DNA from 3 places in the Janthinobacterium woesei genome. Region 3 is predicted to be linked to each of the others. Evidence: predicted binding sites of a transcription regulator. Region 3 holds the regulator's gene; each other region holds the start of a gene.
What was found. The regulator sigma-54, encoded in region 3, starts transcription at its own class of promoters, with help from an activator protein. The targets are predictions, from matches to a motif close to TGGCANGNAANCTGCTTT.
Positions count from the first base shown of each region.

Region 1: adh (aldehyde dehydrogenase) is a predicted target of sigma-54. The motif match lies at 2,123-2,140, and genes of this name have one in related genera.
Region 2: ACQ4W6_RS05070 (ammonium transporter) is a predicted target of sigma-54. The motif match lies at 5,697-5,714, and genes of this name have one in related genera.

Region 1 is NZ_JBNYXW010000032.1:9,086-16,176, forward strand. Features, by position in the region: gene ACQ4W6_RS25195 (PQQ-dependent methanol/ethanol family dehydrogenase) at 1-6, opposite strand, end outside; gene ACQ4W6_RS25200 (DUF779 domain-containing protein) at 70-465, opposite strand; gene adh (aldehyde dehydrogenase) at 518-2,038, opposite strand; gene ACQ4W6_RS25210 (beta-propeller fold lactonase family protein) at 2,383-3,312, opposite strand; gene ACQ4W6_RS25215 (TonB-dependent receptor family protein) at 3,542-5,680, shown strand; gene ACQ4W6_RS25220 (substrate-binding periplasmic protein) at 5,739-6,572, opposite strand; gene pedF (cytochrome c-550 PedF) at 6,588-7,073, opposite strand.
Region 2 is NZ_JBNYXW010000004.1:53,138-60,228, reverse strand. Features, by position in the region: gene ACQ4W6_RS05095 (LysR family transcriptional regulator) at 1-115, opposite strand, end outside; gene ACQ4W6_RS05090 (M20/M25/M40 family metallo-hydrolase) at 170-1,405, opposite strand; gene ACQ4W6_RS05085 (urate hydroxylase PuuD) at 1,402-2,628, opposite strand; gene ACQ4W6_RS05080 (LysR family transcriptional regulator) at 2,761-3,699, shown strand; gene ACQ4W6_RS05075 (allantoate amidohydrolase) at 3,772-5,532, shown strand; gene ACQ4W6_RS05070 (ammonium transporter) at 5,765-6,952, shown strand; partial or broken gene ACQ4W6_RS05065 (Zn-dependent hydrolase) at 6,973-7,091, opposite strand, start outside.
Region 3 is NZ_JBNYXW010000001.1:218,677-225,767, forward strand. Features, by position in the region: gene ACQ4W6_RS01005 (KpsF/GutQ family sugar-phosphate isomerase) at 1-535, shown strand, start outside; gene ACQ4W6_RS01010 (KdsC family phosphatase) at 535-1,068, shown strand; gene lptC (LPS export ABC transporter periplasmic protein LptC) at 1,112-1,723, shown strand; gene lptA (lipopolysaccharide transport periplasmic protein LptA) at 1,749-2,342, shown strand; gene lptB (LPS export ABC transporter ATP-binding protein) at 2,342-3,097, shown strand; gene ACQ4W6_RS01030 (RNA polymerase factor sigma-54) at 3,102-4,580, shown strand; gene hpf (ribosome hibernation-promoting factor, HPF/YfiA family) at 4,650-5,009, shown strand; gene ACQ4W6_RS01040 (hypothetical protein) at 5,151-5,348, shown strand; gene rapZ (RNase adapter RapZ) at 5,349-6,212, opposite strand; gene hprK (HPr(Ser) kinase/phosphatase) at 6,538-7,091, opposite strand, start outside.

The sequences.
Region 1 (7,091 bases), on a different contig from region 3:
CCCCATGATTTTTTTCTGCACAATCATCTCCCTCTGTTATTAGTATGTGTTTGTATCAAGTGCTGCCGGTCAAGGGCTTTTGCTGCCGTGCTCATGCGTCTGGGCATGCAGCACAGCGCACTCTGCATCGGTGAACAGGCGCGAACGCGTCAGGAAGCGCTTGCCCGTGCCGTTGTCGAGTGAAAACATGCCGCCATTGCCATCGACCACATCGATGATCAACTGCGTATGCTCCCAGTACTCGAATTGCTCGAGTCCCATGTAGAACGGTGTGCCATTCAGGTTGCCGAGGTAGATGTCGGTATCGCTGACATCGAACTCGCCCAGCGCGTAGCACATGGGCGCACTGCCGTCGCAGCAGCCGCCCGACTGGAAAAACATCAGCGGGCCGTGACGCTCGCGCAACTTGTCCATCATTTCCAACGCCGCATCGGTGGCGACCACCCTGGCAATTGCTGCACCCATGGCATCCCTTTCTACGCGCCGCGCCCAGGCAGGCGCGGCGCTATCTGCCGGTTTAGAAGAAGCCCAGGGCTTTCGAGCTATAGCTCACCAGCAAGTTTTTCGTTTGCTGGTAATGGTCGAGCATCATCTTGTGGTTTTCGCGGCCGATACCCGATTGCTTGTAGCCGCCGAACGCGGCGTGGGCCGGATACAGGTGATAGCAATTGGTCCACACGCGGCCGGCCTGGATGGCGCGCCCCATGCGGAAGGCACGCGAGCCGTCACGCGTCCACAAACCGGCGCCCAGTCCGTACAAGGTGTCGTTGGCAATCGCCAGCGCTTCGGCCTCATCCTTGAAGGTGGTAACGGAGACGACCGGCCCGAAAATTTCCTCCTGGAAGATGCGCATCTTGTTGTTGCCCTTGAACACAGTCGGACGCACGTAATAGCCGCCCTCCAGGTCGCCCGCCTGCGTGTGGCGCTCGCCACCGGCCAGCACTTCGGCGCCTTCCTGGCGGCCGATGTCGAGGTAGGACAGGATTTTTTCCAGTTGCTCCTGCGACGCCTGTGCGCCGATCATGGTGGCCGAATCGAGCGGGTTGCCCTGCTTGATGGCGGCGACGCGTTTGAGCGCCCGTTCCATGAATTTCTCGTAGATCGATTCCTGGATCAGCACGCGCGATGGGCAGGTGCACACTTCGCCTTGATTCAGCGCAAACATGGTGAAGCCTTCCAGGCATTTATCAAAATAATCGTCGTCGGCATCCATCACGTCTTCAAAGAAAATGTTCGGCGACTTGCCGCCCAGCTCCAGCGTGACGGGAATCAGGTTTTGCGCGGCGTAGCCCATGATCAAACGGCCCGTGCCCGTTTCGCCCGTAAAAGCGATCTTGGCGATGCGCTTGCTCGATGCCAACGGCTTGCCCGCTTCCAGGCCGAAACCATTGATGATGTTCAACACGCCCGGCGGCAGCAAGTCGCCGATCAGCTCGATCAACACCATGATGGAGGCCGGTGTCTGCTCGGCCGGTTTCAGCACCACGCAATTGCCGGCGGCCAGGGCGGGCGCCAGTTTCCACACGGCCATCAGGATGGGGAAATTCCACGGGATGATCTGGCCCACCACGCCCAGCGGCTCATGGTAGTGATAGGCATAGGTTTCCGCATCGATTTGCGCAACGGAACCTTCCTGGGCGCGGATGCAGCCGGCAAAGTAGCGGAAATGGTCGATCGCCAGCGGAATGTCGGCGTTCATCGTTTCACGGATGGGCTTGCCGTTGTCGATGGTTTCCGCCGTGGCGATCAGGCTCAGGTTCTGTTCGATGCGGTCGGCGATGCGGTTCAGGATGTTGGCGCGCTCGGCGGGCGACGTCTTGCCCCAGGCGTCCTTGGCAGCGTGGGCGGCGTCCAGCGCCAGTTCGACGTCTTCCGCCGTGGAACGGGCGATTTCGCAAAACGGCAGGCCCGTGATCGGAGTAATGTTAGGAAAGTATTCACCTTTAACGGGTGCAACAAATTTGCCGCCAATGTAATTATCGTAACGTTGTTTGAAGGGGTTGGCGACGCCCAGTTTGCTGATGTCTGCGAGATTCATGTCGTCCTCTATCGGTTTGTAGAATTGGAATGTTGCTGGTTAAGTCGAACGTCCTGGTACAGATGGGGTGAGTACATGCAGTCTTTCGCAAATGCCGTGCCAGCTCGCCTCCCCTCTACAAACTTAGCGGGTTTTACCGCTGTTACAAGGGCGTGGCATCAACCTCGGCACGCCTTTCGCCCCCGCATGACCAGCTGAACGGATGGCGCCGCCTGTTGGCGTTTTGAACAAAATGGAGGCGTCCTGTTCCAATCCGGGACACCCCTGCCGCGCCCCCCGCGCAGCCCCGTTGACGCTGCACAATGGAACAGGTGTGCCAGACTGGAACACCTGTTGCAGGGCAGCTAGCGAATCACCACGCCCCACGGCAATTCGCCGACGGCAACATCGGCCACCTTGCGCGCGCTGGCCGTGTCGATGACGGAGACGCTGTTCGAGCGGCCATTGGCCACGTACAGCTTGGCGCCGTCGGGTGTGATAGCCATGTTCCAGGGACGCTTGCCGACGGCAATGGTGGCCGTCACCTCGTTGCTGGCCGTATCGATCACCATTACCGTGCCATCCGTGCCGTTCGAGACATATACCTGCTTGCCGCTGGGGTGGACCGCGATGCCATTCGCATTCTTGCCGGCAGCAATAGTGGCGATGGCCTTGCGCTGCGTCATGTCGATCACGTAGACGGCGTTGACCAGCTCGCAGGCCACATAGGCGCGGCCAGAGTCGGGGCTGAAACCGATGCCGCGCGGACGCAAGCCCACGGCGACGGAACCCACCTGGCGGCGTTGCGCGACATCAATGACATCGACTTGCTCGGCCTCTTCCGCGCTGACCAGCAGCCAGCGCCCGTCCGGGCTGAAGACGGCGTGTTCGGGATTGCGTCCGTGCACTTTTATGTCGGCGAGCAAGGCGCCCGTATGGCCGTCGAGCAGGGCCACGCTATTGTTTTCTTCGACGGCCACGGCCACATGGCTGCCGTCGAGGGAGGCACTGACGCCTTCAGGCGATTTGCCCAGCGCCACGCTGCGCACGGGTGCGCCCGCCACGTTATCGATCAGCAACAAGGCGCTGCTGGCCGCATCCGTGACAAACAATTGCCGCCCGGTGGGGTCGGCGGCGATGCCGCGCGGGCGCTTGCCGGCAGCGATCTGGCGTACCACCTGGTCGGTGGCCGTGTCGATCACACTCAGGGTGCCTGACTTTTCATTGGGAACATAGGCAAATGGCGCCGCTTGGACGGCTGTGCAAGCGAGCGCTGGCAAAAGGCAGCAAGCCACGCGCAAGCGAAGGAAGAAGTTGGGCATAATCACCTTTTCAATGGCAAAACGACAGAAAAGCGCGCACTGGCAGCGCGGATGAAAATGCTTGCATGCAAACGCCGTGCCACTGGCAGGCGTATAATTTCAGCCCACCAATGGAGACATGGCAGGCATATTGCTTGATAACGATGCAGACCTGTGCCGCGCACGCGCGCAAGCAGGCTTTTATACACATTGGAGAACCCGCATGCAGTATCGTTTCCGCTTGAACACCATCGCCAGCCTGTTTGTCGCCGGCAGCGCCACCCTCGCCCCCCACGTTTTTGCCGCCGAGGCAGTTGTCCCCGCTGGCGGACAACTCTTGGATACGGTGGTGATCAGCGGCAGCCGCATTCCTCACCCCAGCCAGGAAGTACCCGCTTCCATCGACGTCGTCGACAGCGCGCGCATCCAGGATGGCCAAATCCGCGTCAACGCTTCGGAAGCGCTGGCTGCCGTACCGGGCTTGGTGGTACAGAACCGCCAGAACTATGCGCAAGACTTGCAAATCTCTTCGCGCGGCTTCGGCGCCCGCTCGGCCTTCGGCGTGCGCGGCGTCAAACTCATCAGCGACGGCATTCCCGCCAGCATGCCCGACGGCCAAGGGCAGGCAGCCACCTTCAACCTGGATACAGCCGAGCGCATCGAAGTCTTGCGCGGGCCATTTTCCGCCATCTACGGCAACCATTCGGGCGGCGTGATCCAGCTGTTTTCCAAGGATGGCCAGAATCCACCCTCGGTGGAACTGAATGTCACGGGCGGCAGCTTCGGCGCCAGCAAGGTGGACTTGAGCGCGCAGGGCCAGGCAGGCGGTATCGGCTACGTGCTCGACGGTTCGCGCTTTCGCACCGATGGTTTCCGCGACCACAGCGCCGCCACGCGCGAACAGGCCTTCGGCAAGATCACGGTAAAACCGACGGCCGACAGCAAGCTGACCATCGTCGCCAACAGCTTGCACCAGGGCAACACGCAAGATCCGCTGGGCGCCACTTGGGCCACGTTTGTACGCGACCCGCGCGCCGGCGAAATCGACGCGACGGACACGCAAAACCCGAAACGCACCCTGGCCGAACGCTACAACACGCGCAAGAGCATCGACCACCAGCAAATCGGCGCCACCTATGAACAGGCTTTCGGCGACGACCGCCTGCATGTGATGGTGTATGGCGGCAACCGCGACGTGATCCAATACCAGGCATTCAACAAAGGCTTCCAGGCGCCGGCCAGCCATTCAGGCGGCGTGGTCGACTTCCAGCGTCAGTTCTATGGCATCGACACCAATTGGCTGCATGTGAATCAATTGGCTGGCGGCAAGCTGAGCACCACCATCGGCATCGACTATGGCCGCTCCAGCGATGACCGCACCGGCTATGAAAATTTCATCGGCAATACCTTTGGCGTCAAGGGCAAGCTGCGCCGCGACGAGCAGGATGTCGTCTCCAGCCTCGATCCGTATATCCAGGCGGAATGGCAAAGCGGGCCGTGGCTACTCAGCGCAGGTTTGCGCTACAGCAAGATGAAAGTATCGGTCAGCGACCATTTCTTCAGCAATGGCAACGATAGCGGCAGTCTGGAATTTAGCCACACGACGCCGGTGCTGGGCCTGCTCTACAAGCTGACACCCAACGTCAACGTGTACGCCAGCGCCGCGCGCGGCTTCGAGGCGCCTACCTTGAACGAGTTATTTTATTCTGGCACCGGCGGCGGCTTCAATTTCAACTTGAAACCGGCCACCAGCACCAACCTGGAAGCGGGCATCAAGGCCAGAATCAACAACAACACGCACCTGAACGCAGCTTTGTTCCAGATCAAGACCAACGACGAACTGGTGGTCGACAAGTCCAGCGGCGGGCGCACCAGCTATCGCAATGCGGGCAAGACCTTGCGCCAGGGCATGGAGGTGTCGCTCGATTCCAGCCTGCCCTATGGTTTCACGACAAAAGTGGCGCTCACCAGCCTGCACGCCGTGTATGACCAGGCCTTCGGCACCGTTAGCGAAGGCAGCCGTTTGCCGGGCGTACCTAGCGCCAACCTGTTCGCGGAACTGGCGTGGAAAGATACGTTTGAGCGCTTTGGCGCGGCGCTGGAAAGCGTGGCCAGCAACCAGGTCTATGCGGAAGACAGCAACAGCGAAAAGCCGGCACCCGGCTACACGGTGTTCAATGCCCGTATCAATGCAAAACAAAGCGTGGGCAACTGGCGCTTCAAGGAATTTGCCCGCTTGAACAATCTTTTCGACAAGACCTACGTGGGTTCCGTCATCGTCGGCGACAGCAACAAGCGCTACTATGAGGCGGCGCCAGGACGCAATTGGTTGCTGGGTGTCAGCGCCCAATACAGTTTCTAAGACAAAAAGCCCGCGCATCGATCGATGCACGGGCTTTTTAGCATTGCAGCATGGCCTGTTACGGCCGCGCTTCCTGCACGCCGTATTTCTCAAAAATGGCTTTCAGTTCGCCGCTGGCGGCCATGTCATTCATGGCGGCCTGCAGCAGTTTGGCCACGTCCAGTTGCTGCCTGCTGACGGCCAGGCCCACGGCCCAGCCGGCACGCGGCAGGCGAGCGAACGCCACTTCGCTCAGGGGAAAGGCGGGATCGCTTTTCAGCACCGACTCGATTTCCGAACGGTTGGCCAGCACAGCGTCGAGCTGGCCCGCCTGCAATTGCTGCAAGGCTTCGGCAGCCGTATCGAAAATGCGCACATCGTCGCGGTACTTGCCATTATCTTCCCCCAACATCAGCATGGCCGCGATCGACACTTTTTCCACGCCGATGCGCTTGCCGGCCAGCGAGGCGACGCCGTCGAATTGTGGCACGGCATGCGCGCTGCGTACCAGTCGCACCGTTTCAACATAATATGGGGCAAAAATTTCGACTTTGTCGTTGTCAGCCATCAATTTCTTGTCGACCGGCACATGCAGCATCACGTCGGCGGGACCATAGCCGAGGTAATGGCCCTTCCACACCATATTGCGCAAATCATCATTCAGGTTTTCGCCAGCGGGAAATGGCAACAGACTCAATTTCAGCCCCAGTTTCTTCGCCAGCGCCTCGGCAATATCGATATCGATGCCCACGCCCTTGTCGGAAAATGGGGCAAACTCGTTGTACACGGCCACTTTCAGGCTGCCCGACTGTTGCACTTTTTGCCAGTCGGCGCGCGCCGGTACGGCCGCGCACAGTGCCAGGCAGGCGAGCGAGATCATCGCGCGCGCGCCCTGGATACGGAATGAACGCATAAGACTCCTTCGTGATCAGTTCGACTCTCTGCGGGTTTCCAGATAGGTCTTGATGGCCCACATGGCTTCCTGGTTGAACACGCCTTCAAACGGCGGCATGTACACGGCACCATTGCGTACTTTACCGTGGCGTATGGTGGCCAGGTAATAGTTGTCCGTTTCCTTGTAGCAAGCTTGTTTTTTTGTCTCATTCTTGATACTGAAACAATCGCGGTCTAGCTGGCGCAAATCTGGCGCAATGCCGCCCGAGATGGCTTCGATACCGTGGCAGCGCGCGCAATTCTGGTTGTAGGCAGAGGTGCCCACGCTCAGGGCCAGTTTATTACCACGATACGGATTTTGTTCCAGCCACTTGTCGCCCACTTTTGGCAAGCCAGTGGTGTCGACCCCTTGTGGCGTGACATTGCCATGCGCATAGGCATGCGGCAAGGTCAGCAGGGAAGTGAGGGCGACGGCGCCGGCAGCGGCCACGCCGAGCAGGGTACGGATGGAATAGGTCATGCTGGTCTCCTTGGTTTT
Region 2 (7,091 bases), on a different contig from region 3:
GCGAGGCGATGCGGTTGGAAATGGCCGCTTGCGTGATGTGCAGCTTGTCGGCCGCCGTGCGGAAGCTGCCCAGCCGCGCGGCCCAGACAAACGCTTCGAGAAAACGGGTATTCAATGGGGCTCTTCTTCACTGTGAGTGTTCACCCCATTGTAAGGCAAAGCACGGCGCCTATTTCTCCGTCAGAAAATCGAGCAAGGTCAGGGCGACGATCTTGCTGGCACGGCGCAAGTCGTCCAGCGCCAGGCGCTCGTCAGCCTTCTTCGCATTCGATTCGGGTACCGTGCGTGGGCCTGCGCCATACAGCACTGCCGGGATGCCCCGTTCGCCATACAGGCGCGCATCCGCATACAGCGGCGTGCCGACGGCGGGGATGGTTTCGCCCAGGATGGCTTGCGCATTCTTTTGCAGGCTGTCGACCAGCTTTTCGGAACCTGGCAAGGGCCGCAGCGCATGCGACAGCAGCAGGCGGCGGATCTCGATGCGGATGCCCGGCTCGCCCCGCACGGCGTCTTCGATCAGCGCGCGCACCTGTGCCTCCACCGCCACTGGATCTTCTTCCGGAATCATGCGCCGGTCCATTTTCATGACCACCTTGCCCGGCACCACATTGGTATTCGTACCGCCGTCGATGCGTCCCACCAGCATGGTAGGCGAGTCGATACCGGCCACCTTGGACTTGATCTTTTTCAGTTCCGGCAACTGGCCGTAGATGGCGTTGAGGATCTTGCTGGCCGCCTGCAGCGCGTCATGGCCAGTTTCGGGCATGGAGCCGTGGCCCGACTTGCCGTGCACGGTGATTTCCAGCTGTAGGCAGGCGTTGTGCGCAGTGACGATGCCATAGGTGAAACCGGCCGCGATGACGAAGTCGGGCTTCGTCAGGTTTTGCTCCAGCAGCCAGCCCGGCCCCAGCAAGCCGCCGAATTCCTCGTCATACGTGAAGTGCAGTTCCAGCTGGCCCTTTAGCGGTATGCCCAGCGCCTCCAATGCGCGCGCGGCAAAGACATAGGTGGCGAAATCGCCTTTCGATACGGCCGTCGCGCGGCCATACATGTAGCCGCCGTCGATCTGGCCGCCATACGGCGGATACGTCCAGTTGTCGCCCGGTGGCACCACATCGCCATGCGCATTCAAGGCCACGGTCGGCCCGCCCGGCCCATATGCGCGGCGCACGATCAGATTGGTGATGCTCTGCATGCCATACGCTACCACCTGGTCCGTCGGCACGGCGTGTTTTTCGGCCTGCCAGCCATACGCCTGCAGCAGTTGCGCCACCAGCTCCGCGTGCGGCGCGTTGTTACCGGGCGGCGTATCCGTCGGCTGCTGCACCACCTTTTGCAGGAAAGCGACTTCCTCGTCGAAATGGGCGTCGATCCAGGCTGTGATGTGTTCCGCGCGCGTTGTCATTTTGCTCCTTGCATTGTATGTTGCAGCCATGCTCCCACCTGGGTGCGCTCCGCTTCCGTCATGTTTGTCAGGTTACCGATCGGCATGGCCTTCAGCTCGATGGCCTGCTTGTAGATTTGCGCGCCGTGCTGGCGTATCAGTACCTCGTTGTCAAGCATGATGCCCGATGGCGCCGTCGCAAAGCCCGGCTGCGTCGGGTGCGCCGAGTGGCAGGTGGCGCAGCGTTGCGTGATGATGGCCTGCACGGCCGTGAATTCGGCGGCGGGGTCTGCCACTGGCGCTGCAGCCACCGGCGCCTTGGGCGCAATGGCCACGGCCACGGCGACCAGCAAAGCCACGCCGATGGCCGGATAACGCCACTCTACCCTGCCCTTGTGGCGCAGGTTGAAGAAGTGGCGAATGAAGACGCCGGCCGCCATGATCAGCGCCAGCACCAGCCAGGCATGGTCGTTGCGGTAGGTCATCGCGTAGTGGTTGCTGATCATGATGAACAGCACGGGCAAGGTGAAATAATTGTTATGCACGCTGCGCTGCTTGGCTTTCAGGCCATGCCTGGGGTCGGGCACTTTGCCGGCGGCCATGGCCTCGACCATCTTGCGCTGGCCAGGAATGATCAGCATCAGCACATTGGCCACCATGATGGTGCCGATCATGGCACCGACGTGGATATATGCAGCGCGCCCACTGAGCAAATGCGTCAGCACATAGGCGGCGCCGACGATCAGCGCGAATACCGTCACGCCGAACCACAATTCGTACTGGGCCAGCCTGGAGCGGCACAGCAGGTCGTACACGGTCCAGCCGATGACCAGGGTGGCAATGCCGATGCCGACGGCCTGGCCACTGGAAATGTCCGCCACGGACTTGTCGATCATCATGGCCTGGGCATTGAAGTAATAGGCAATCGTCAGTAGCGCAAAGCCGGACAACCAGGTGGAATATGCTTCCCACTTGAACCAGTGCAGTTCCTTCGGCAGTTCGCTTGGGGCCACCAGGTATTTTTGCGGATTGTAAAAGCCGCCGCCATGCACGGCCCACAGTTCGCCCGACACGCCTTTTTTCGCCAGCGCCGAACCGGGCGCCGGCGGGCGTATCGAGTTGTCGAGCCAGACGAAATAAAAGGAAGCACCGATCCAGGCGATGCCCGTGATGACGTGCAGCCAGCGGACGATCAGGTTCAGCCATTCAAGGCCGTACGGAATCAGGTAGGCAAATACTTCCATAAATTTCCTCTAGTCAGACCGAACCAAATATTCGCGCCAATCTACACAAGATAAACGGATTTACCGCCCATCACATGAAAAATATCGTATATTTGACATATTCAATTCGATATACAACAGAGCCGCCACCACATGTCCAGCCTGCCGCAACACCTCGATCTGCACCTGATCCGCATCCTCTACCTGCTGCTGGTGGAAAAGAATGTCTCGCGCGTGGCGCTGAAACTCAATCAACCGCAGCCATCGATTTCCGCCTCTCTGCGCAAGTTGCGCGAACTGACGGGCGATCCGCTGCTGGTACGCGGCGCGCGCGGCATGGTGCCCACCCAGCACGGCGAAAGCCTGCTCAATCCGGCCAAGCGGATCCTCGACCAGACGGAAAGCCTGTTCATCAAGAAGACGCCTTTCGTGGCGCAGGAAGAAGCGCGCACTTTCCATATCGCCGCGCCCGACTACCTGGACAGCCAGTTCCTGCCCAACGTGGTGGCGCTGCTGCGCCGCGGCTCACCGAAAAGCCGCGTCGTGCTGCACAGCCTGGGGCCGGGCATCGATCATATCCGCCAATTGTCCGATGGGGGCCTGGACCTGGTCATCGCCAACTGGGATGAACCGCCCGCCCATTTGCACATCTCGAAGCTGTTCGAAGACCCTATCATCTGCGCCATGCATGCGGAAAACGCCTATGCGCGGCGCACTGCCAGCGACGCCATGACCCTGGACGATTACCTGAGCCTGCCCCACGTGGCGCCATCGCAGATGATGCCCGGTTACCACGGCGTGATCGACTCCTTCCTTGAGCGGCAAAACCTGCAGCGCAACGTGGTGGTGGAATCAGCGTACTTCGGCCTGATCCCCTACATGCTGACGCAGACCGACCTGGTATTGACCACGGGCCGCCAGTTCATGCGCTTCTATGAGAAGACGCTGGCGCTGAAAACCTATACCGTGCCCTTGAAATTCCCGCCCATGCGCTTTTACCAGCTATGGCACCAGCGCGTGCACCAGGCGCCTGAGCACAAATGGCTGCGCGACCAGGTCAGCGCCGCGGCCAAGGCGCTGGTTCAGCGATAGGCGCTATCAGCGCGCGCATATAATGGACGCCAGAACGGGCGCTATCATCACCGCTTGCATGATCGGAAAACCATGACTACCCTTTCAGACCTGAACGCCAGCAGCCAGGCGCGCTTCATCGAGCAGCTGCATGGCATCTATGAACACTCGCCCTGGATCGCCCAGCGGGCCGCCATGGCCATACCGTTTGCCAGCCTGACGGCGCTCAAGACGGAACTGCAGCGCGTGCTGGCGCAAGCTTCGCCCGAAGAGCAGCTTGGGTTGATACGCGCCCACCCGGAACTGGCCGGCAAGGCCGCCATCGCGGGACAGCTGACAGCCGAATCGACGCGCGAGCAAGCCAAATCCGGCCTGAACCTGTGCAGCGCCGAAGAATTTGCCACCCTGCAGCGCCTGAATGCCGAATACAACGCCAAGTTCGGCTTTCCCTTCATCCTCGCCGTCAAGGGTCCGACGGGCGAAGGCCTGACACGCCAGGACATCATGGCCACCTTTGCACGGCGCCTGAAAAACCGGCGCGCCGAGGAACTGGCCGAATCGCTGCGGCAGATCAAGCGCATCGCCGAGCTGCGCCTCAATGACTTGTTCGACGTGCGCCTGGACTTCGGCCCGGCCATCATGCAGCACGCGGAAACCCTGGCCGGCTGGAGCGATAGCGATTACAACCTGACCTGCGCCTACCTGACGCCGGCGCACCAGAAAACGGCTGCACAACTGGCTGCCTGGATGACAGACGCCGGCATGCAGGTGCATGTCGACGCCGTCGGCAATGTCGTCGGACGCTATCTGTCCGACACGCCCGGTGCGAAAACCCTGATGACAGGCTCGCATTACGACACGGTGCGCAACGGCGGCAAGTACGACGGGCGCCTGGGCATCGTGCTGCCGATTGCCGTCGTGCGCTACCTGCACGAACGGGGCGAAAAACTGCCGTTCCACTTCGAGATCGTCGGCTTCGCCGAAGAGGAAGGCGTGCGCTTCAAGAGTACCTTCCTGGGCAGCACGGCCGTCACGGGCAAGTTCGATGTCTCGCTGCTGGAGCAGGTTGATACGGATGGCACAAGCATGCGCGAGGCGCTGGCCGCTGCCGGACACGAGGCGACCGCCATCGGCGCGATCGCGCGCGATCCGGCCGACTTGCTGGGCTACGTGGAAGTGCATATCGAGCAGGGCCCCGTGCTGCTCGAACGCGACCTGCCATTGGGCATCGTCACGGCGATTGCCGGCAGCTCGCGCTACCTGGTCAGCCTGAGTGGCGTGGCCAGCCACGCAGGCACCACACCCATGACAATGCGCCGCGATGCGGCCAGCGCGGCCGCCGAAATCATCCTGCTGGTGGAGCAGCGCTGCAATCAGGGCGAGGCGCTGGTGGGCACGGTGGGGCAACTGCTGGTGCCCAACGGTTCGGTCAACGTGATCGCCGGCGCCTGCACGCTGTCCCTGGACATCCGCGCTGCAAGCGATGCTGTGCGCCAGAGGGCCGTTGACGATGTTCTCGATGGCATCGCCGCCATCTGCGCCCGGCGCCAGATCGACTATCAGCTGGAGCTGCTGCTGTCGGCGCGCGCCGCGCCGTGCGCGCCATGGCTGATGGCGCAACTGGCACAAGCCGTGGCGTCCGTCGGCATCGAACCATATGCGCTGCTGTCGGGCGCCGGCCACGACGCCATGGCCATGGCCGCCATCACCGACGTGGCCATGCTGTTTACCCGCTGCGGCAATGGCGGCATCAGCCACAACCCGCTGGAAACCATGACGGCCGACGATGCCGACATCGCGGCGCGAGCCCTGCTGGCCTTCCTGCGCAACTTCTGTGCCGAAGAGCGGCCCTGACGCGGGCGCCGCCGCCTTGGGCCGGGCAGCGGCGTTTTTTCAGCGCCGCCGCGCCCCAAATCAGGGCGAAAATACGCACAATAACAGTGCACCCCCCGGACGGCAGAATCGTTGCCAAAAAATTTTCCCCTTAAGAAACAAGCGACTACAAATTCGCACCAAAATGGAACGGATCTTGCTTTAGTTTGTAGCATTAATTCAATGCTGCACAATTACCGGGAAACTAGTTCGCATGGATGCACTTAAAAATGGCGCCGACGCCCTCTTCATCTTACTGGGCGGTATCATGATCCTGGCCATGCACGCCGGTTTCGCCTTTCTCGAACTGGGCACGGTGCGCAAGAAAAACCAGGTCAACGCCCTCGTCAAAATCCTCGTCGACTTCGCCGTCTCGACCATCGCCTACTTCTTCGTCGGCTACAGCATCGCCTACGGCGCCAACTTCTTTTCCAGCGCCGAAGTCCTCAGCGCCAAGAACGGCTACGAACTGGTCAAATTCTTCTTCCTGCTGACCTTCGCAGCGGCCATCCCCGCCATCATCTCCGGCGGCATCGCCGAGCGCGCCAAGTTCTATCCCCAACTGGCGGCCACCGCCGTGCTGGTCGGCCTGGTCTACCCCTTCTTCGAAGGCATCGCCTGGAACCACCGCTTCGGCGTGCAGGACTGGTTGCACAGCGTCTTCGGCGCCGAATTCCACGACTTTGCCGGCTCCATCGTGGTCCACGCCGTGGGCGGCTGGGTGGCCCTGCCGGCCGTGCTGCTGCTGGGTGCGCGGCGCGGCCGCTACAGCAAGGATGGCGCCATCGCCGCGCACCCGCCATCGAACATCCCCTTCCTCGCGCTGGGCGCCTGGATACTCACCGTGGGCTGGTTCGGCTTCAACGTCATGAGCGCGCAAACGCTGGACAAGATGAACGGCCTGGTCGCCGTCAATTCCCTGATGGCCATGGTCGGCGGCACCCTGGTGGCGCTGCTGATGGGTAAAAACGATCCGGGCTTCGTCTACAACGGCCCGCTGGCCGGTCTGGTGGCGGTGTGCGCCGGCTCCGACCTGATGCACCCGCTGGGCGCCCTGATCACCGGCGGCATCGCCGGCGCCATCTTCGTCTGGATGTTCACCTGGACACAGAACAAATGGAAAATCGACGACGTGCTGGGCGTCTGGCCGCTGCACGGCCTGTGCGGCACCTGGGGCGGTCTGGCGGCCGGCATCTTCGGCAGCAAGGCGCTGGGCGGCATGGGCGGCGTCTCCTTCATGGCGCAACTGATCGGCAGCGCGCTGGGCATCGGCATCGCCGTCACCGGCGGCATCGTCATCTACGGCTTGCTGAAAAAAACCGTCGGCATCCGCCTCGACGCCGAACAGGAATTCGACGGTGCCGACCTGTCCATCCATAAAATCAGCTCCACGCCGGACTAATCCCCGCCGGGCGACGCCAGTTACCCGTCGATGCCGGCGCGCTCGAGCATCGCGTCTTCGATTTCATTGTGGCTGATGCCATCCTTGCAGGGCACGAAGATCATGCCGGCCGGCGCCAGACAGGCCGCGTAGATGGCGT
Region 3 (7,091 bases):
AGCCTGCCCGCTGAACCTGGCGCCGACAGCCAGCACCACCGTTACGCTGGCGCTGGGTGACGCGATTGCCGTGGCCCTGCTCGACTTGCGCGGCTTCAAGGAAGAAGATTTTGCCCGCTCGCATCCAGGCGGCGCCCTGGGCCGCCGCCTGCTGACGCATGTGCATGACGTCATGCGCAGCGGCGAGCAGGTGCCGAAAGTTGCCGTGGAGGCAAGCTTGCTGCAGGCACTCGAAGAAATGACCCGCAAGGGCATGGGCATGACGGCCGTGGTTGATGCCGACAACCGCCCCGTGGGCGTGTTTACCGATGGCGACTTGCGCCGCATGTTCGAGCGTGTGCAGGATTTCACGAAGGTGGCGATCCGCGACGTCATGCATGCGCATCCGCACAGCATCGCGCCCGAGCGCCTGGCTGTCGACGCCGTGGCTGTAATGGAGCAGTACCGCATCAACCAGATGCTGGTGGTCGACGCCGACGGCAAGCTGGTCGGCGCCCTGCATATCCATGATCTGACGCAAGCAAAGGTAATCTGATGGACAGTATCGCGGACAACCTGGCGCGCGCCGCCAGGGTCAAACTGATGATTTTTGATGTCGACGGCGTGCTCACCGACGGCAGCCTGCATTTCGGCCCCGACGGCGAGATGATGAAAACGTTTAATGTGTATGATGGCCTGGGCATCAAGCTGCTGCAGGAATCGGGCGTACAAACGGCTATCATCAGCGCGCGCCGCTCGGCCATTACGGCGCGCCGCGCGCAAGACCTGGGCATTACCCATGTGCATCAGGGCGGCCACGACAAGCTGACGCCGTTCCGTGAATTGCTGGCGCTGACGGGCTTGACGGAAGAACAATGCGGCTATATCGGCGACGATGTCATCGATGCGCCCATCTTGCGCCGCGTCGGCTTTGCCGTCAGCGTGCCGGGCGGGCGTGCGGAAGTGCAGGGCCTTGCGCACCATGTGACGCAGGCCGGCGGTGGCCGCGGCGCGGTGCGCGAGATTTGTGAATTCCTGCTGCGCGCACAGGACAACTATGCGCGCGTCATGGCGCCGTTCCTGGAGTGAGGCGCGAGCCTTGCCGCCAGGCTATTTGAAAGAGTGTCGCACTATGCAAAAGCCAGGAGGCGCCCATCGCTGGCGCATCATTTTTACCGTGCTGGGCGCTATCGTCGTCGCGCTGGGCAGCTTTTGGCTGCTCGAAGTGATGAACAAGAATAACCAGAATATCAATGCCAGCAAGAATCTGGACGAACCCGATTATTTCATCACCAATTTCAGCCTGGTGCGCATGGATTTGACGGGTAAGCCCAGCTATATCGTCTCGGGGACCAAGCTCACGCATTACCCGGCTGACGATTCATCCGATATCGACCAGCCTTTCGTGCGCAAGCTGACGCCCGGCATGCCGCCGCTGAACATGAATGCGGAACTGGCGCATATCGACCAGGGCAATACCCGGCTGCAACTGCACCGCAAGGTCGTGATCGACCGCGTGGCCAGTCCCAAGTCACAGAGCCTGACCTTGAAAACGGAAGCACTGACGGTGTTTCCGGACGAAGAGCGCATGGAAACGGATGTGCCCGTCGATATCTTGACGGGTGCCTCGCGCATCAACGGTGTGGGCATGAAGGCCAATAACGCCACCGGCGTGGTGGAAGTACAGAATGCGCTGCGCATCGTCCTGCCGCCGAAAACGCGCCCGGCCGCAGCGGCAAAATGACAGAATGAAACAAGGAAACCATACTATGAAGAACATCTTGCTGTTGACCCTATTCTCGACCGTTTGCTCGCTGGGCGTGATGGGCACGGCGCATGCCGAGAAGGCCGATTCCGAGAAGGAAGCTGTCGTCACGGCGCGTAGCGGCCTGGTCGACGACATCAAGCAGACGAAGACCCTGACGGGCGACGTGGTGCTGGTCAAGGGCACGCTGACCATGAAGGCGGGCCGGGCCCTGATCACGGAAGATCCGCAGGGCTACCAGTTCATCACCTTCTGGGCCGATCCCGGCAAGCTGGCCACGTTCCGCCAGAAGCGCGACGGCGCCGGCGACCTGTGGGTCGAGGGCGAAGCGGAGCGCGTGGAGTACGACAACAAGACGGAAGTGGTCAAATTGTTTTCCAAGGCCAAGCTGACGCGCCTGGAAGGCACGAAAGTGACCGATGTGGCCAATGGCGCCTTCATTTCGTATGACAGCCGCAATGAAGTGTTCAAGATGGAAAATTCGGACAGCGGCACCAGCACCCCGGGCGCCGGCAGCGTGCGCATGGTGATCCAGCCGAAGCCCAAGGCACCCGCAGCGGAGAAAGCGCCTGCGGCGCCCGCGCCAGGAAAGAAATAATGGACAATACACGTTGCGGCAGCACCCTGATCGTTCGCGGGCTGCAGAAAACCTATGGCAAGCGGCAAGTCGTACATGATGTCTCGCTGCAAGTCGAATGCGGCGAAGTGGTGGGCTTGCTGGGACCGAACGGCGCCGGCAAGACCACCTCGTTCTACATGATCGTTGGCCTGGTGCCGTCCGATGGCGGCACCATCGATATCAGCGGCGTGGATATTTCCCGCCTGCCGATCCACCGCCGCGCGCAGATGGGCCTGTCCTACCTGCCGCAGGAAGCGTCCGTGTTCCGCAAGCTGACGGTGGAAGACAATATCCGCGCCGTGCTGGAAATCCAGACCTTCGAAGGCCGCCTTTTGACGAAGGCCGAGATCGAGGAGCGTCTGGACAAGCTGCTTGCCGACCTGCAGATTGAAAAGCTGCGCGAGAACCAGGCACTGTCGCTGTCCGGTGGCGAGCGCCGCCGTGTGGAAATCGCCCGCGCGCTGGCCACCGACCCGCGTTTCGTGCTGCTCGACGAACCATTCGCCGGTGTCGACCCGATCGCCGTGATCGAAATCCAGCGTATCGTGCGTTTCTTGAAGGAGCGCAATATCGGCGTGCTCATCACCGATCATAATGTACGCGAGACGCTGGGTATTTGCGACCGTGCCTACATCATCAACCAGGGCTCGGTGCTGGCGTCGGGACGCCCCGACGACATCATCGCGAACGAGTCGGTACGCCGGGTCTATCTGGGCGAACACTTCCGCATGTGAGCCAATGAAACAATCATTGCAGCTGCGCACTTCGCAGCACCTGGCACTGACGCCGCAGTTGCAGCAATCGATACGCCTGTTGCAATTATCTACCCTAGAATTGCATCAGGAGCTTGAGCAACTGTTGACGGACAATCCCCTGCTCGAACGCCTCGACGATCCGCTCGACCGCTCGCTGCGCCTGCTGTCCGATGGCGCCTTGAGTTCCACGGCCGCGCCAGCGGAAGCGCCGCCATTACCGCCCGGCCAGGAAGCGCCTGCCGCAGCGGCCGAAGCGGAACCGTTTGACGGCGAGGCGGGCGATAGTCCGGCTGCCATGGAGGGCGGCGACAACGACTGGAGCGAAGCGAGCCGCGGCAAGGCGCCCGACGACGAAGATTCCCGCCCGCAACTCGAAGCCCACCACTGCACCCTGCGCGAGCACTTGATGGAGCAGATGCGCGTGACGGTGCTGGAATTGCGCGACCGCGCGCTGGTCGAGCTGATCATCGACGCGCTCGACGACAATGGCTACCTGGAAGAGTCGCTTGACGACATCCTGGCGCGCCTGCCCGAAGAGCTGGAAATCGACGTCGACGAGCTGCGCACGGCGCTGTCCCTGCTGCAAAGTTTCGATCCGTCCGGCGTGGGCGCGCGCAATGCATCCGAATGCCTGGCGCTGCAAATCAAGCGTTTTCCGCACATCGCCATGGTGACGCGGCGCATGGCCCTCGTCATCGTGGAAAAGCACCTGGCCTGGTTTGCCCAGCGCGATTTCAACAAGCTGAAAAAAGCCCTCGATTGCGACGATGAAGACTTGCGCGAGGCGCAGACGGTCATTCGCCTGTGCAATCCGCATCCGGGCGCCGTGTTCGCCTCGGACGTGTCCGATTACGTGGTACCCGACGTCGTCGTCAAGCGCGCCCGCAATGGCTGGCAGGTGACCCTGAACAACGACGTCATGCCGCGCCTGCGCGTGAATGCCATGTATGCCAATTTGTTGAAGCAGGGCAAGGGCGAAATTGCCATGGGTGCACAGTTGCAGGAAGCCAAGTGGCTGATCAAGAACATGCGCCAGCGCTTCGACACGATCTTGCGCGTGGCGCAGGCGATAGTAGAACGACAAAAGAATTTTTTCTCGCATGGCGCCGTTGCCATGCGTCCCCTTGTGCTCCGTGAAATAGCTGATACACTGGGTTTACACGAGAGTACTATCTCGCGGGTAACAACCCAAAAGTACATGCTGACCCCGCATGGCATGTTTGAGTTGAAATATTTCTTTGGTAGCCACGTCGCGACCGAAGCGGGGGGCGAGGCGTCATCGACGGCGATACGGGCATTGATCGTGCAACTGACAGGAGCAGAAGACCCTAAAAATCCTTTATCCGACAGTAAGATTGCGGACATGCTGGGAGAACAAGGCATGGTGATTGCGCGACGGACTGTTGCCAAATACCGGGAAGCGTTGAAAATTCCGCCAGTGAGTCTGCGTAAGTGCTTGTAGTTTTTTCGGTTCCTCTGCGGGCCGGATACGATGGATACCGCACGAACCCGATCATCTTTAGGAGTGTGTATGAATCTCACCATCAGCGGACATCATCTTGAAGTGACACCAGCCATCCGTGAATACGTACAAACGAAACTGGAACGCGTGAAACGTCATTTCGATCAAGTCATCGATATTGCCGTGATTCTGACCGTCGACAACCTCAAAGAGAAAGAGAAACGCCAAAAGGCTGAAGTCAACCTGCGCCTTAGTGGTAAAACTGTGTACGTGGAAAGCCTGTCGCAAGACCTGTACGCCGCGATCGATACCCTGATCGACAAGCTGGACCGGCAAGTGATGAAGTACAAAAGCAAAGTGCAAGGGCACGGTAAAGAGGCGATCAAGCATCTGCCAGACAACTCGGAAGACGAAGTCGCCGCCGTGTAAACGGCCTGCCGCTTCCAACCAGTTGTGATCAACTAAGGGCGCATACATACTGCGCCCTTTTTTGCGCCCTGCGGAACGCAATCTGGGCGGCGAAGGCGCTAGTATGTTGTCACTCTCACTTCTTTCCTGCCTCCGAAAGCCTTGAATTGCCTGTCGCTGGAGATGGCGCGCGTGGCGCTGGACCGCCACTTCGGCGCCGGCGCCGGTTCCGTGGCGGCCATGCGCCTACGCTCGCCGCTGATGATGTCGGTGACCCTGGAATTGCTGCAGCGGGGTGCGCATCTGGGCCTGGCTGATTGCCTGCGCATGGAATGCACCCTGGTGCGCCACCTCGATTAATCAGGAGCGTTCGCGGTGGCGAAGGACGACTCTTTCGTTCGCGCCGAAATACTGCGCCAGCCGTTCCGCCATGTACACCGAGCGATGCTGGCCGCCCGTGCAGCCCAGGGCCACCGTCAGGTAGCTGCGGTTGTCGGACTTGAACGATGGCAACCATTTTTCGATGAAGGCGCGGATGTCGGCTAGCAGTTCCAGTGCACTGGGCTGTGAGTCGAGAAAGGCGATCACGGGAGCGTCGCGCCCGTCGAGTGGCCGCAGGGCCAGGTCGTAATACGGATTTGGCAAGGCCCGCACATCGAAGACGAAATCGGCGTCGAGCGGCACGCCCAGCTTGAAGGCGAACGATTCGAAGAACAGGGTCAGCGGCGCGCGCTCGGTGGCGATGATTTCCTTGATCCAGCCACGCAGCTTGTTGGCGCTCAGTTCCGACGTATCGATCACATGGCCCAGCTGTTCGATGGTCGACAGGCGCTCGCGCTCTTCCGAAATGCACTCGATCAGGGTGCGGCGGCTGGCCGGATTCTGGTTTGGCCGCAATTCGTGCGACAGGGGATGGCTGCGCCGCGTTTCCGAGAAACGCGCCACCAGCGAATGCGTGGTGGCTGTGAGGAACATGACTTTCACGTCATGCCCCTGGTCGCGCAGCAGGGCCACGTTGTGTGGCAGGCTGGCCAGCGATTCGGCGCTGCGCGCATCGACGGCCACGGCTAGCTGTGGCGTGCCTTCGTCGAGCAAGGTTTGCACTAGGCTGGGCAGCAAGGCTGGCGGCAGGTTGTCGACACAATAGTAGCCGGCATCTTCCAGCACATTGAGCGCGACGGATTTGCCGGAGCCGGATATTCCGGTAATAAGGACGATATGCATACGCCGATCATACAATAAAGATCGACGTTCTGCCCCTGCGGCAATTATCTTTACAGATTATTGCAATTGAGGCTGTAGTGTTGGTTATGAAAAATTATGATATTGGCGCCAGTAACTAGTCGCCACTCATGGCGAGTCGTTGGTGTAGCAGGGACTTCGGAGAGCATGGCTCTCCACCTGCGCAACGGTCCTCGCTTGCAAGCGAGGACTCCATTGCAGACTAGTCCCCGCTCATTGCTAATCGTTGGTGTAGCAGGGGATTCACGAAGCATTGCTTCGTGCCTGCGCAACGGTTCGCCCTTGCAAGGGCGAACTCCTTGCAACGCTAGTCACCGCTCATCGCCAAACGTTGCCGTTCCATAAACTCCTGCAAGGTATCGATGCCGCGCAGTTGCAAGATGGTGTTGCGTACGGCCGCTTCCAGCAGTACGGCGATGTTGCGGCCGGCGGCGACGGGGATGACGACCTTGCGCACGGGCAAGCCCAGCACGTCTTCCGTGGGGAACAGGAAGGGCAGGCGCTCAACTTCTTCTTCCAGCGCATTGCGGCGCACCAGGTGCACGATGAGCTTCAAACGCATCTTGCGGCGCACGGCCGTTTCGCCAAAGATGGCCTTGATGTCGAGCAAACCCAGGCCCCGCACTTCGAGCAGGTTTTGCAGCAGGGGCGGGCAGCGCCCTTCGATCATGTTGGGCGCAATGCGCGAGAATTCGACGGCGTCGTCGGCCACCAGACCGTGGCTGCGCGAGATCAATTCCAGCCCCAGTTCGCTCTTACCCAGGCCCGAGTCGCCCGTGATCAGAACGCCCACGCCAAGCACGTCCATGAAGACGCCATGCATGATGATGCGCTGCGCCAACTTTTTCGACAGGTAGACGC